2 regions of the Halorhodospira sp. 9621 genome follow, and region 1 is predicted to be linked to the other one. Evidence: riboswitches for the same ligand, from Rfam matches in the RefSeq annotation. Region 1 holds a riboswitch; the other holds the start of a gene.
What was found. A riboswitch is a leader RNA that binds a small molecule or an ion and turns the genes downstream of it on or off. The one in region 1 is predicted to bind cobalamin.
Positions count from the first base shown of each region.

Region 2: linked by a shared signal. The riboswitch ahead of LRF89_RS01435 (ABC transporter substrate-binding protein) and the one ahead of LRF89_RS04395 (TonB-dependent receptor plug domain-containing protein) in region 1 are both predicted to bind cobalamin.

Region 1 is NZ_JAJNRD010000005.1:107,773-112,476, forward strand. It holds gene cobO (cob(I)yrinic acid a,c-diamide adenosyltransferase) at 1-215, shown strand, start outside; gene LRF89_RS04390 (cobyric acid synthase) at 212-1,660, shown strand; cobalamin riboswitch at 1,778-2,011, shown strand; gene LRF89_RS04395 (TonB-dependent receptor plug domain-containing protein) at 2,141-4,180, shown strand; gene LRF89_RS04400 (hydrolase) at 4,194-4,704, opposite strand, start outside.
Region 2 is NZ_JAJNRD010000002.1:35,394-40,097, forward strand. It holds gene LRF89_RS01425 (ABC transporter ATP-binding protein) at 1-40, opposite strand, end outside; gene LRF89_RS01430 (FecCD family ABC transporter permease) at 37-1,128, opposite strand; gene LRF89_RS01435 (ABC transporter substrate-binding protein) at 1,121-2,236, opposite strand; cobalamin riboswitch at 2,378-2,550, opposite strand; gene LRF89_RS01440 (HD-GYP domain-containing protein) at 2,791-3,966, shown strand; gene LRF89_RS01445 (class I SAM-dependent methyltransferase) at 3,968-4,525, opposite strand; gene LRF89_RS01450 (HD-GYP domain-containing protein) at 4,643-4,704, shown strand, end outside.

The DNA of each region.
Region 1 (4,704 bases):
TCGATGAGCTGTGCATCGTCCTGCGCTACGAGTACCTGGAACTGGGCGAGGTCCTGGATGACCTGTCCCGGCGGCCCTACGAACAGCACGTGGTGGTTACCGGCCGTCACGCGCCGCAGCCGCTGATCGACGCCGCGGATACGGTCAGCGAGGTAGGCGCCGTGCGACACGCCTTCGAGGCCGGGGTGCGCGCCCAGCCGGGGATCGAGTGGTGAGTGCCCGCACCCTCATGCTCCAGGGCACCTGCTCCGGCGCCGGCAAGACGGCGCTGGTAGCCGGTCTCTGCCGCCTGCTCGCCCGCCATGGGGTCCGCGTGGCGCCGTTCAAGCCGCAGAACATGAGCAACAACGCGGCGGTCACCCGCGACGGCGGCGAGATCGGCCGAGGCCAGTGGCTCCAGGCCCTGGCCGCCGGGGTGCCGGCGCACACCGACATGAACCCGGTGCTGCTCAAGCCCGAGGCCGAGCGCACCGCCCAGGTGGTGCTCCAGGGCCAGGTCACCGGGCGGCTCGAGGCGCGCGCCTTCCGTGAGGCCCGCCAGCCGCTGCTGCCGCCGGTGCTCGAGTCCTTCGAGCGCCTGCGTGCCGCCTACGACGTGGTGCTGGTCGAGGGCGCCGGCTCGCCGGCAGAGCCCAATCTCCGCCAGGGGGACATCGCCAACATGGGCTTCGCCGAGGCCGCCGACGTCCCGGTCTGGCTGGTGGGCGATATCGACCGCGGCGGCGTCTTCGCCTCCCTGCTCGGCACCCTGGAGTGGCTTGATGCGGCCGACCGGCGCCGGGTCGAGGCGCTGATCATTAACCGCTTCCGGGGCAGCCCGGAGTTGCTCGGCGAGGCGCCGGCGCAGCTCGCCGAGCGCGGGGGCGTGCCGGTGATCGGCGTGGTCCCGGCGGTGCCCGATCTGCACCTGCCCGAGGAGGACGCCCCCTACCGGATGGCCGGGCCGCGCGGCCCCGGCGGCGCCCTGCAGGTGGTGGCGGTGGCCTATCCGCGGATGAGCAACCACGACGACCTCGACGCCCTGGATGCGGAGTCCGGGGTCCACGTCCGCTTCGCCCGGCAGCCGCGGGATCTCGACGGGGCGGATCTGATCGTCCTGCCCGGCTCCAAGCACGTCTTCTCGGATCTGGCCTGGCTGCGTGAATCCGGCGTGGCCGAGGCGCTGCTGCGCCACTGTCGGTATGGAGGCCGGGTGGTCGGCCTGTGTGGCGGGCTGCAGATGCTCGGCGAGCACATCGAGGACCCGGAAGGGGTCGAGGGCGGCGGCAGCGCCCCGGGCCTAGGCCTGCTGCCGGTGCGCACCCGCCTGGCGGCGACCAAGCAGCTGGCCGAGGTGCACGGCCACGCCGAGTGGCCGGCGCCGGTGACCGTCACCGGCTACGAGATCCACCACGGTGTCACCGGCGCCCAAGAGGGCCTCTTCCCCTTCGTGGCGCGCTCCGACGACGGCCGCGTGCTCGGCAGCTACCTCCACCGGCTCTTCGACAGCGGGCCGTTCCGCCGCGCCCTGCTGGTGGAGTGGTTCGCCCTGGAGGGCGAGGGTGGCGACGAGCAGGCGCGCATCGAGGCGGAGCTGGATCGCCTTGCCGACACCCTGGAGCAGGCCCTGGAACCCGCCTGGCTGGAGGCGCTCGGCGTGCCGGGGCGGCCGGCGGGCTAGGTGCGCGTTCCGTCGGTGCATCCCCCGGGGGTGGGCACGGGGATCGCGCCCCCTGCGACGAACTGTCCGGCTCGTCGATTTGCAACCGGCCGATCAGCCTGCCTAAACTCCGCGACTTCGATGTGGGTGCCCGCAGGCGCAACAGGATCGCCTGGGGTTAAACGGGAAGTCCGGTCCAGCTGCACCCAGCAGTGAAGCCGGCGCTGCCCCCGCAACGGTAGGTGGGGCCTGCGGATCACAGGCCACTGCGAGACAGCCGTCACCCGGCGGCCCTCGCGGGAAGGCGATCCGCAACGACGCATCCAGCGTCCCCCCACGAGCCCGGAGACCGGCCCACAGCAACCCACGAAACGGCGTGCGGGCGGCGCGCCTGGGGGTGAGCTTGCCGGTGATCCCATCCGTCCGGCGGCGGCGCTGCAGCCGTCGTCGCTCCCCCAGTTTGAGTCGCCAGCGCCCGTCGCAAGACGAGGAGCGCTGAACATGAATCCGAACGATCGAAAACCCGGGCGCCTGCTCGGTGCCTTGCTGGCCACGGCGGTGTCGGTCCCGGCCCACGCCGCGGACGATGACCAACCGATCGCTTCCTCCACCGATCTGTCGCCGGTGCGCATCGAGGCCGGCGGCGATCCCCTGGGACGCGGCGCGGACAGCGAAGCCCTGCAGCGCCGCCAGGCCTCCAGCAGCGCCGAGATCTTCCGCGGCGAGGCCTCGGCCGGGGTCGGTGGCGGCAGCCGCAACGCCCAGCGCCTCTACCTGCGCGGTGTCGAGTCGAGCAACCTCAACGTCAGCGTCGACGGCGCCCGCCAGGGGCGCAATCTTCACCAGCACCGCGGTGGCCTGACCGGCCTCGACCCGGACCTGCTGCGGTCGGCCGATCTCGACCCGCGTCCGGCGGCGGACCAGGGCCCCGGTGCCCTGGGGGGGTCGGTTCGCTTTGAGACCGTGGATGCCCAGGACCTGCTCGACCCCGACGAGGAGATCGGGGCCCGCCTGCGCGCTGGCTACGCCAGCGCCGACGAGGCCGAGCGCGGCTCGGCCACCGCCTTCGGCCGGCTGGGCGGCGACTGGGGCGTCCTGGCCCACATCGGTGCGGTCAACCGGGATGACTACCGCGTTGGCGGCGGCGGGAGCATGCCGTACTCCGGCGGCCGCGACCGCGACTACCTGGCCCGCATCAGCCGGGTTCCGGCCAGCGGGCACCAGCTGCGCTTCGGCGTGCAGCGCAACACCTTCGAGGGGGACCACCACTACGGTTCCTGGGGCAGTGACTTCGGCGACCCCCGCGAGCGGACCCACCCGAACCAGGAGCTAACGGGCCAGGAGCAGCGGCGTGAGACCTGGACCGCCGAGCACCGCTACCAACCGGCCGACCCCCACGTGGACTGGCAGGCCCGGGTCTACCGCAACGACAATCGCCTCGAGCGCCAGGATGAGGGCACCGCCACCCGGGCCGTGGAGCACGGTGGCGACCTGCGCAACACCTTTACCCTGGACGCTGGGCCGACCCGTCACCGGCTCACCGCCGGTTTCGACTACTACACCGAGGACGGGCGCATCGGCCAGACCGACGGTCCGCGGCTCAGCCACCGCTCGCGCAACTTCGGCGCCTTCCTGCAGAACCGGATGCGTTGGGAGCGGCTGCGCCTCTCGGCGGGGCTGCGCTTCGATGACTACAACACCGACCTGGTGGAGCAGGACCTGGACGGCGACGCCGTCTCGCCCAACCTCAGCGCCGAGCTGGAGATGAGCGCCGGCTGGAGTGCGTTCGCCGGCTACGGCGAGGCGGTCAGCGGCGCCGGTATTTTGCCAATCGGCTGGCTGCAGTACATCGACGATAAGAAGACCAACCTCAACGACGGCGAGCCCTTCGAGGCCGAGGAGTCGCGCCGCACCGAGGGCGGCCTGCGCTACCAGGGGCGGGATTGGATCACGGCCCGCGACCGCTTCGACTTCGAGGCGACGCTCTTCGAGACGCGGATCAAGAACAGTCTGACTCGCACGGATAGCGGGCCCCCCGCCGTATCAAGCGGTCATGGTTATATCGACGGGGTCATTCAGCGCGACCCGGTCCGCCTGCGCGGCTACGAGCTGCGCGCCGCCTGGGGCGTGGGTCCCTACGACGCCCGGCTCTCGTTCCTCAGCGCCGAGGCCGTCGACGACGACGGCGACCCGGTGGGGGTGATCCGGCGCCTGGGCGGGGGCGGCGGTGACCGCCTGGTCTTCGATCAGCGCTGGGCGGCCCACGAGACCCTGACCCTGGGGTACACGCTCACCTGGGTAGGCGATCACACCGACGTCCCCGACGACGAGCCGGAGCGCGACGGCTACCACCTCCATGACGTTCAGGCCGAGTGGCAGCCGTGGGCCGACGACCGCCTGACCCTGGCGCTGGCGGTGCACAACCTCTTCGACGAGCAGTACGCCGAGCACACCTCACTCGTCGACGAGGACGGCGGCAACTTCTACATCCGCGACGAGCCGGGCCGGGACGTCCGGGTGACCGGGACGCTGCGCTTCTAATCCCGGGGCCGGTCTAGCCGGTAGCGGGCGGGTTGCCCAGGGCGGCCTCGATGAGCCCGGCGATCCGCCCGTCCAGCCAGTAGCCGGGCTGGCCGGGCCGGGTGCCGTGGACGAAGCCGACGTGCCCGCCGTGGCGCTGCAGTTCCAGACACACCCCGGGGCCGAGCTCGTCGGCCTGCGGGATGGTCTCCGATGGCACGAAGGGGTCGTCCGCCGCGTGGAGGATCCGGGTGGGCTGGCGGATGGCGCCGAGACGCTGCCGGCAGCTGGCCCGCTGGTAGTAGTCGGCGCTGTCGCGAAAGCCGTGCAGCGGGGCGGTGAGCAGATCGTCGAACTCGCGCAGCCGGCGGATGCGCCGGATCCGCTCCACCGGCACCGGTGCATCGTTGCGGGCGGCGAACTTGGCCGCGGCCATCGCCCGCAGCCGGCGCAGCAGGTAGGCCTGGTAGACGCGCGCAAAGCCCTGCTCCAGGGCTTCGGCGCAGCGGTCCAGCTCGAATGGCACCGAGACGGCCACGGCCAGC
Region 2 (4,704 bases), on a different contig from region 1:
CGTAGCGCACGCCGCGCAGTTCGATCCCGGTCGCCGTCACGCCCCCCCTCCCGTCTCGCGGCGGCGCAGGATCAGATAGATGAACAGCGGCGAACCGATGAACGCCGTGACCACACCCACGGGCAACACCACCGATTCAAAGGCGTGCAGCGATACCAGATCCGCCAGCGTCAGCAGCAGGGCGCCAATCAGGGCAGTGGCCGGGATCAGGAAGCGGTGATCCGAGCCGATCAAAAGCCGCGCTAGGTGCGGCGCCACCAGACCGAGGAAGCCGATCCCGCCGGTGAACGCCACGGTGACCGCGACCAACAGGGCGACCAGGAACATCAGGCCGATGCGCAGCGGACCGACCGCGATCCCCAAGCTGGTGGCGGTCTCGTCACCGAGCAGCAACCGGTTCAGATCGCCGCTTTTCCAGAGGAAGACCGGCAGGGTCGCCACCAGCGCCGCACTGATGAATACGAAGCTCTCCCAGTCGGCGCGGCTGAGGCTGCCCACGCTCCAGAACATGACCTCTCGGGTGGCGTCGGCATCAGCGAAGTAGATCAGCAGCGTCGTGGTCGCCCCGAAGAAGTACATCAGAGCAATGCCGGCGAGGATCAGGCTCATCGGCGTCGCCCCCTTCCACTGCCCGATGAGCAGGATGAGCAGGGACACCGCCATGGCGAAGAGGAAGGCGTTGCCGACGATGCCGTAAACACCGAAGGCCGAGAAGCCGAAAATGATCGCCAGCGCCGCCCCCAGCGAGGCTCCCGAGGCGATCCCCAGGGTGAACGGCGAGGCCATGGGGTTGCGCAGCAGGCTCTGCAGGATGACGCCGCCGAGCGCCAGCCCCATGCCGGCCACCATCGCGGTGGCCAGGCGCGGCAGGCGGATGTTCCAGACCACGTTCTCGGTCTGCGCGCTGACCCACGACGCCCCGAGCGGGCGAGCCACCAGCGCCTGCACCACCTCGCTCAGCGGGATGCCCATCGGGCCCAGCGCCAAGCCAAAGCCCGCCGTAGCCACCAGGGCTGCCGCCAGGCCGAGCAGCACCAGCGTCTTGGCCCGGATCGCGCGCGTGTAGTCGTCAATGAGGCCCCGCGGTGGCGCCGGCCGGACGGGGGTGCCGACGGTCAACTCAGCCATCCTCGAGGCTGCTGAGCTCCATGAGCCGGTCGTAGAGACCGGGGTCGCCGTAGAAGACCTCCAGAATCTCCTCGCCGCGGTCGCGGAGATCGACGCCTGCCATGGCCTCCGGGTAGAGGACGCGAGCCATGTGCACCAGATCGATCAACCCCGTCGCCAGGTCCCAGCCCATGTAGGTGCCCTTGAAGCGGTGGATACGCTCCGCCTCGATGGCTGCTACACCGGACAAGCGCTCATCGTCGAGCACCTCGGCGCGTTCCACGCGACTCGCTCGGGACGGTGTGTGGAGGAGGATATGCTGGGGATCCCAGCTCAGCAGCTCCTCGGCACTGACCTCGCCATCGTCGCCGGCACGGCCGGCAGTGACCATCTCGGCACCGAGCAGCTCGACGGGGAAGTAGAAGGAGACGTGGTTGTAGAGATTGCGCCGGTGGGCCAGATAGACCCGAGGCGGCTGCTCGCCAGCGACCCGCTGCTGCACGGCGGAGACCGTGGCGTGGTAGAAATCGAGCAGCTCTTCGGCCCGCTCCTCGCGACCGGACACTTCGCCGAGGAGCCGGTAGGCCTGTTCGATCTGCTCCTCGACGGCCTCCTGCGACGCCCGCTCCCGGCCCAGGGTGTTCAGCGCCACCACTGGCACGCCCAGCTGTTGCTCGTAGCGTTCTGCCTGTTCGGCCATCGCCTGATCGTCATCACCGCGGCTGAAGGCCCAGTAGATAAACAGATCCGGCTCCGTGGCGAGCACCCGCTCGGCACTGAACTCCGAACCGGGCTGGCCGCCGCCGACCATGGCCACCTCGTCAAGGCGCCCGAAGGCCTCGACCTCGATGGGCTTCGCCTCGGAGAAACGCGAGCCGTACATATCGCTCGGGATGCCCACCAGGCGCTCCTCAACCCCCAGGTGGAGCGCCATGCGGAAGGCGTCGACATTGACCGTGGCGATCCGCTCGGCCGATTCCGGGACCTCCACGCTGCGGCCGAGCATATCCTCAACCTCACGGGTTTCCCGGACACCCCCTCCATCCGGATCATCGTCGAGGGCATCCCCACACCCGCCGAGGATAAGGCCGACCCCGGCCACGAGGGCGATGCATGGATTGCGGTGCATGGCTCCTCCAGTCACTGGATCCAGTACGCCATGCGGGGAGCGGGTCGGAAACGGGCACGCCGTGGCGCTGGGACAGGGCGCGGCTGAAGCTACCGTCACCGCCACGCACGGTTCCCCGCCGTGTGGCTGCGACCCCCAGACCGGTCTCCGGGCTCGCGAGCGGGGTCGAACCCCGGGCGCCGCGCCTTCCCGCACCGGGTGCCAGGGACACCGTGGATGCAGTGGCGATGCAGCGCCCACTCTCGCCTACCGTTGCGGGGACAGCGTCGGCCTTGCCTGCGCCCGCCCGGGCCGCAGTGCGCACCGACTTCCCGACCGTCCCCGGCGCTGTCGGGCGGACCACGCGGCGGGGAACGGCCCCGGCAGCGATGGTAACTGCCAGGTCACCTGGGGAGGCTGGACTTTACGGCCGGCTCGGGGCAGCTGTCAACGCGGCCCGATCGGGCGCCCAGCCGGGCCGATGGCCACAACCTCGAACTTTATGGCACAATTGCGCAGTATCAAAGAAGGGTATGGACGCCCGCGACCCCTCCCGACCCCCCGACGGAGATGTCATGGGCACAGACGCGAATTCACCCTGCCCCCAGGCGGGTGACATAGTCACCGACGCGCTGGATACCCTGCCGCTGAGCGACCAGGAACCGCACCTGCGCCTTAGCGAGCGCTTTGAACGCCTGCGCTGCCATATCAACCAAGCGCTGCCCGGCGGCGCGATCCACCGCATCGCCGTCGCCATCTACGAACCGGACGCCAACCGTCTCAAGACCTACGGCGCCGGCGGCGATGCTCCCAGCCCCCTGGATCACTACGAGACCCGGCTAGGCGAGGCCCCCACCCTGCGCGCCCTGGCCGAGGCGCCGCAGGTGCGCATCATCGACGACTACCGGGAACACCCCAGCCCGAAACCGCACACCGTCAGCATCCGCGAGAGCGGGTTGCGCGCCGGGATGATCCTGCCGCTGCAGCACGACGAGAATTTCTTCGGCTTCCTGTTCCTCAACTCCCGGCGGCCGGGCTACTTCTCGGAGGCCGTCGTCGAGCGGCTGGCGCCTTACATCGACCTGGCCCGCTTGCTCGCCATCACCTCCATCCGCACCACGCAGACCCTGCGCGGCGCGGCGCGCACGGCCATGGCCTTCGGCCGTGCGCGGGACGACGAGACCGGTGGCCACCTCGCCCGGATGGCGGAGTACAGCCGACTGATCGCTCTGGAGCTGGCCGCAGCTCACGGTCTCGGCGACGAATACATCGAGATGGTCTATCAGTTCGCCCCGGTGCATGACGTGGGCAAGATTGCCGTCCCCGACGGCATCCTGCTCAAGCCCGGCCGGCTCACCGACGAGGAGTTCGCGCAGATGCGCGAGCACGTCAGCCGCGGCGTGGCCATGGTGCTGGCGATGACCGAGGAGCTGGGGCTGAGCGAGGACCGGCGGGCGGCCATCATGCGCAACATCGTCGCCTACCACCACGAGCGCCTTGACGGCAGCGGGTATCCGACCGGTGCACGCGGCGAGCAGATCCCGCTGGAGGGGCGCATTGTGGCCGTCGCCGACGTCTTCGACGCCCTGACCAGCGAGCGCCCCTACAAACGGCCTTGGGGTTTCGCCGAGGCTGCCGAGACCCTGCGAGCCGAGGCAAAGGCGGGCAAGCTGTGCGGGGAGTGCGTGGAGGCTTTCCTGCGCCGGGGCGCCGAGATCGAGGCGATCAGACAGCGCCACGGCCACCGCTGAGCTAGCCGCACACGTCCAAACGAGCGCGACAGGCCCGCGGAATCCGGTAGAGATAGACCGGGGCGTCCAGGCGCACGGGCGGCCGGTGCACGGCGCACGGTTGCCAGCCCGGGATGCGGAACGTGTTGCTCACCACCAGCGCCCCGGCGGGCAACTCCCGGCGCCATCGCGGCTCGAGCTCGCGAATCGCCTCAAGGTGCAGATAGCAAACCACCGCACGGGCATCACGGAAGGACACCTGGCGCAGGTCGCGGCGCCGGAATTCGACATTGGGCACCGGCCGGATCCACTGCAGCAGGCAGGCGAACAACCACGGCAGCGGCGAGAGCTCGTACCCGATCACCCGGGCCCGCGGGCACCGTCGCCCCACCGCCCGGGCCAGCCCGCCCCATCCAGAGCCAGCCTCGATCACCGTTCCCTCGAGCTCGTCCGGTAGCGCAGCAATCACCAACTCCTGCCCCAGACGTGTGGAGGGCAGCGGCGAGATGCCCGTGACCACCGTGTAGCCGACGATCAGCAGCATGCCCCCCAGCATGACGACAAGAATCAACGCCTCCAAAAACACCGTTCCTCCATGGAGTCTCGCACAGCCCCGCCCAGGGCCGGTTCGTTCCGCGGGCGTATACCCACGCATAGGCTGGTAGAATGGTCGGAGCCGGACAACGAGCCTGAGACCATGAACCAGCGGGCCATCCCCACCAAGCGGGCCACCGTTCAAGCCGACGACCTGGCGCTCGG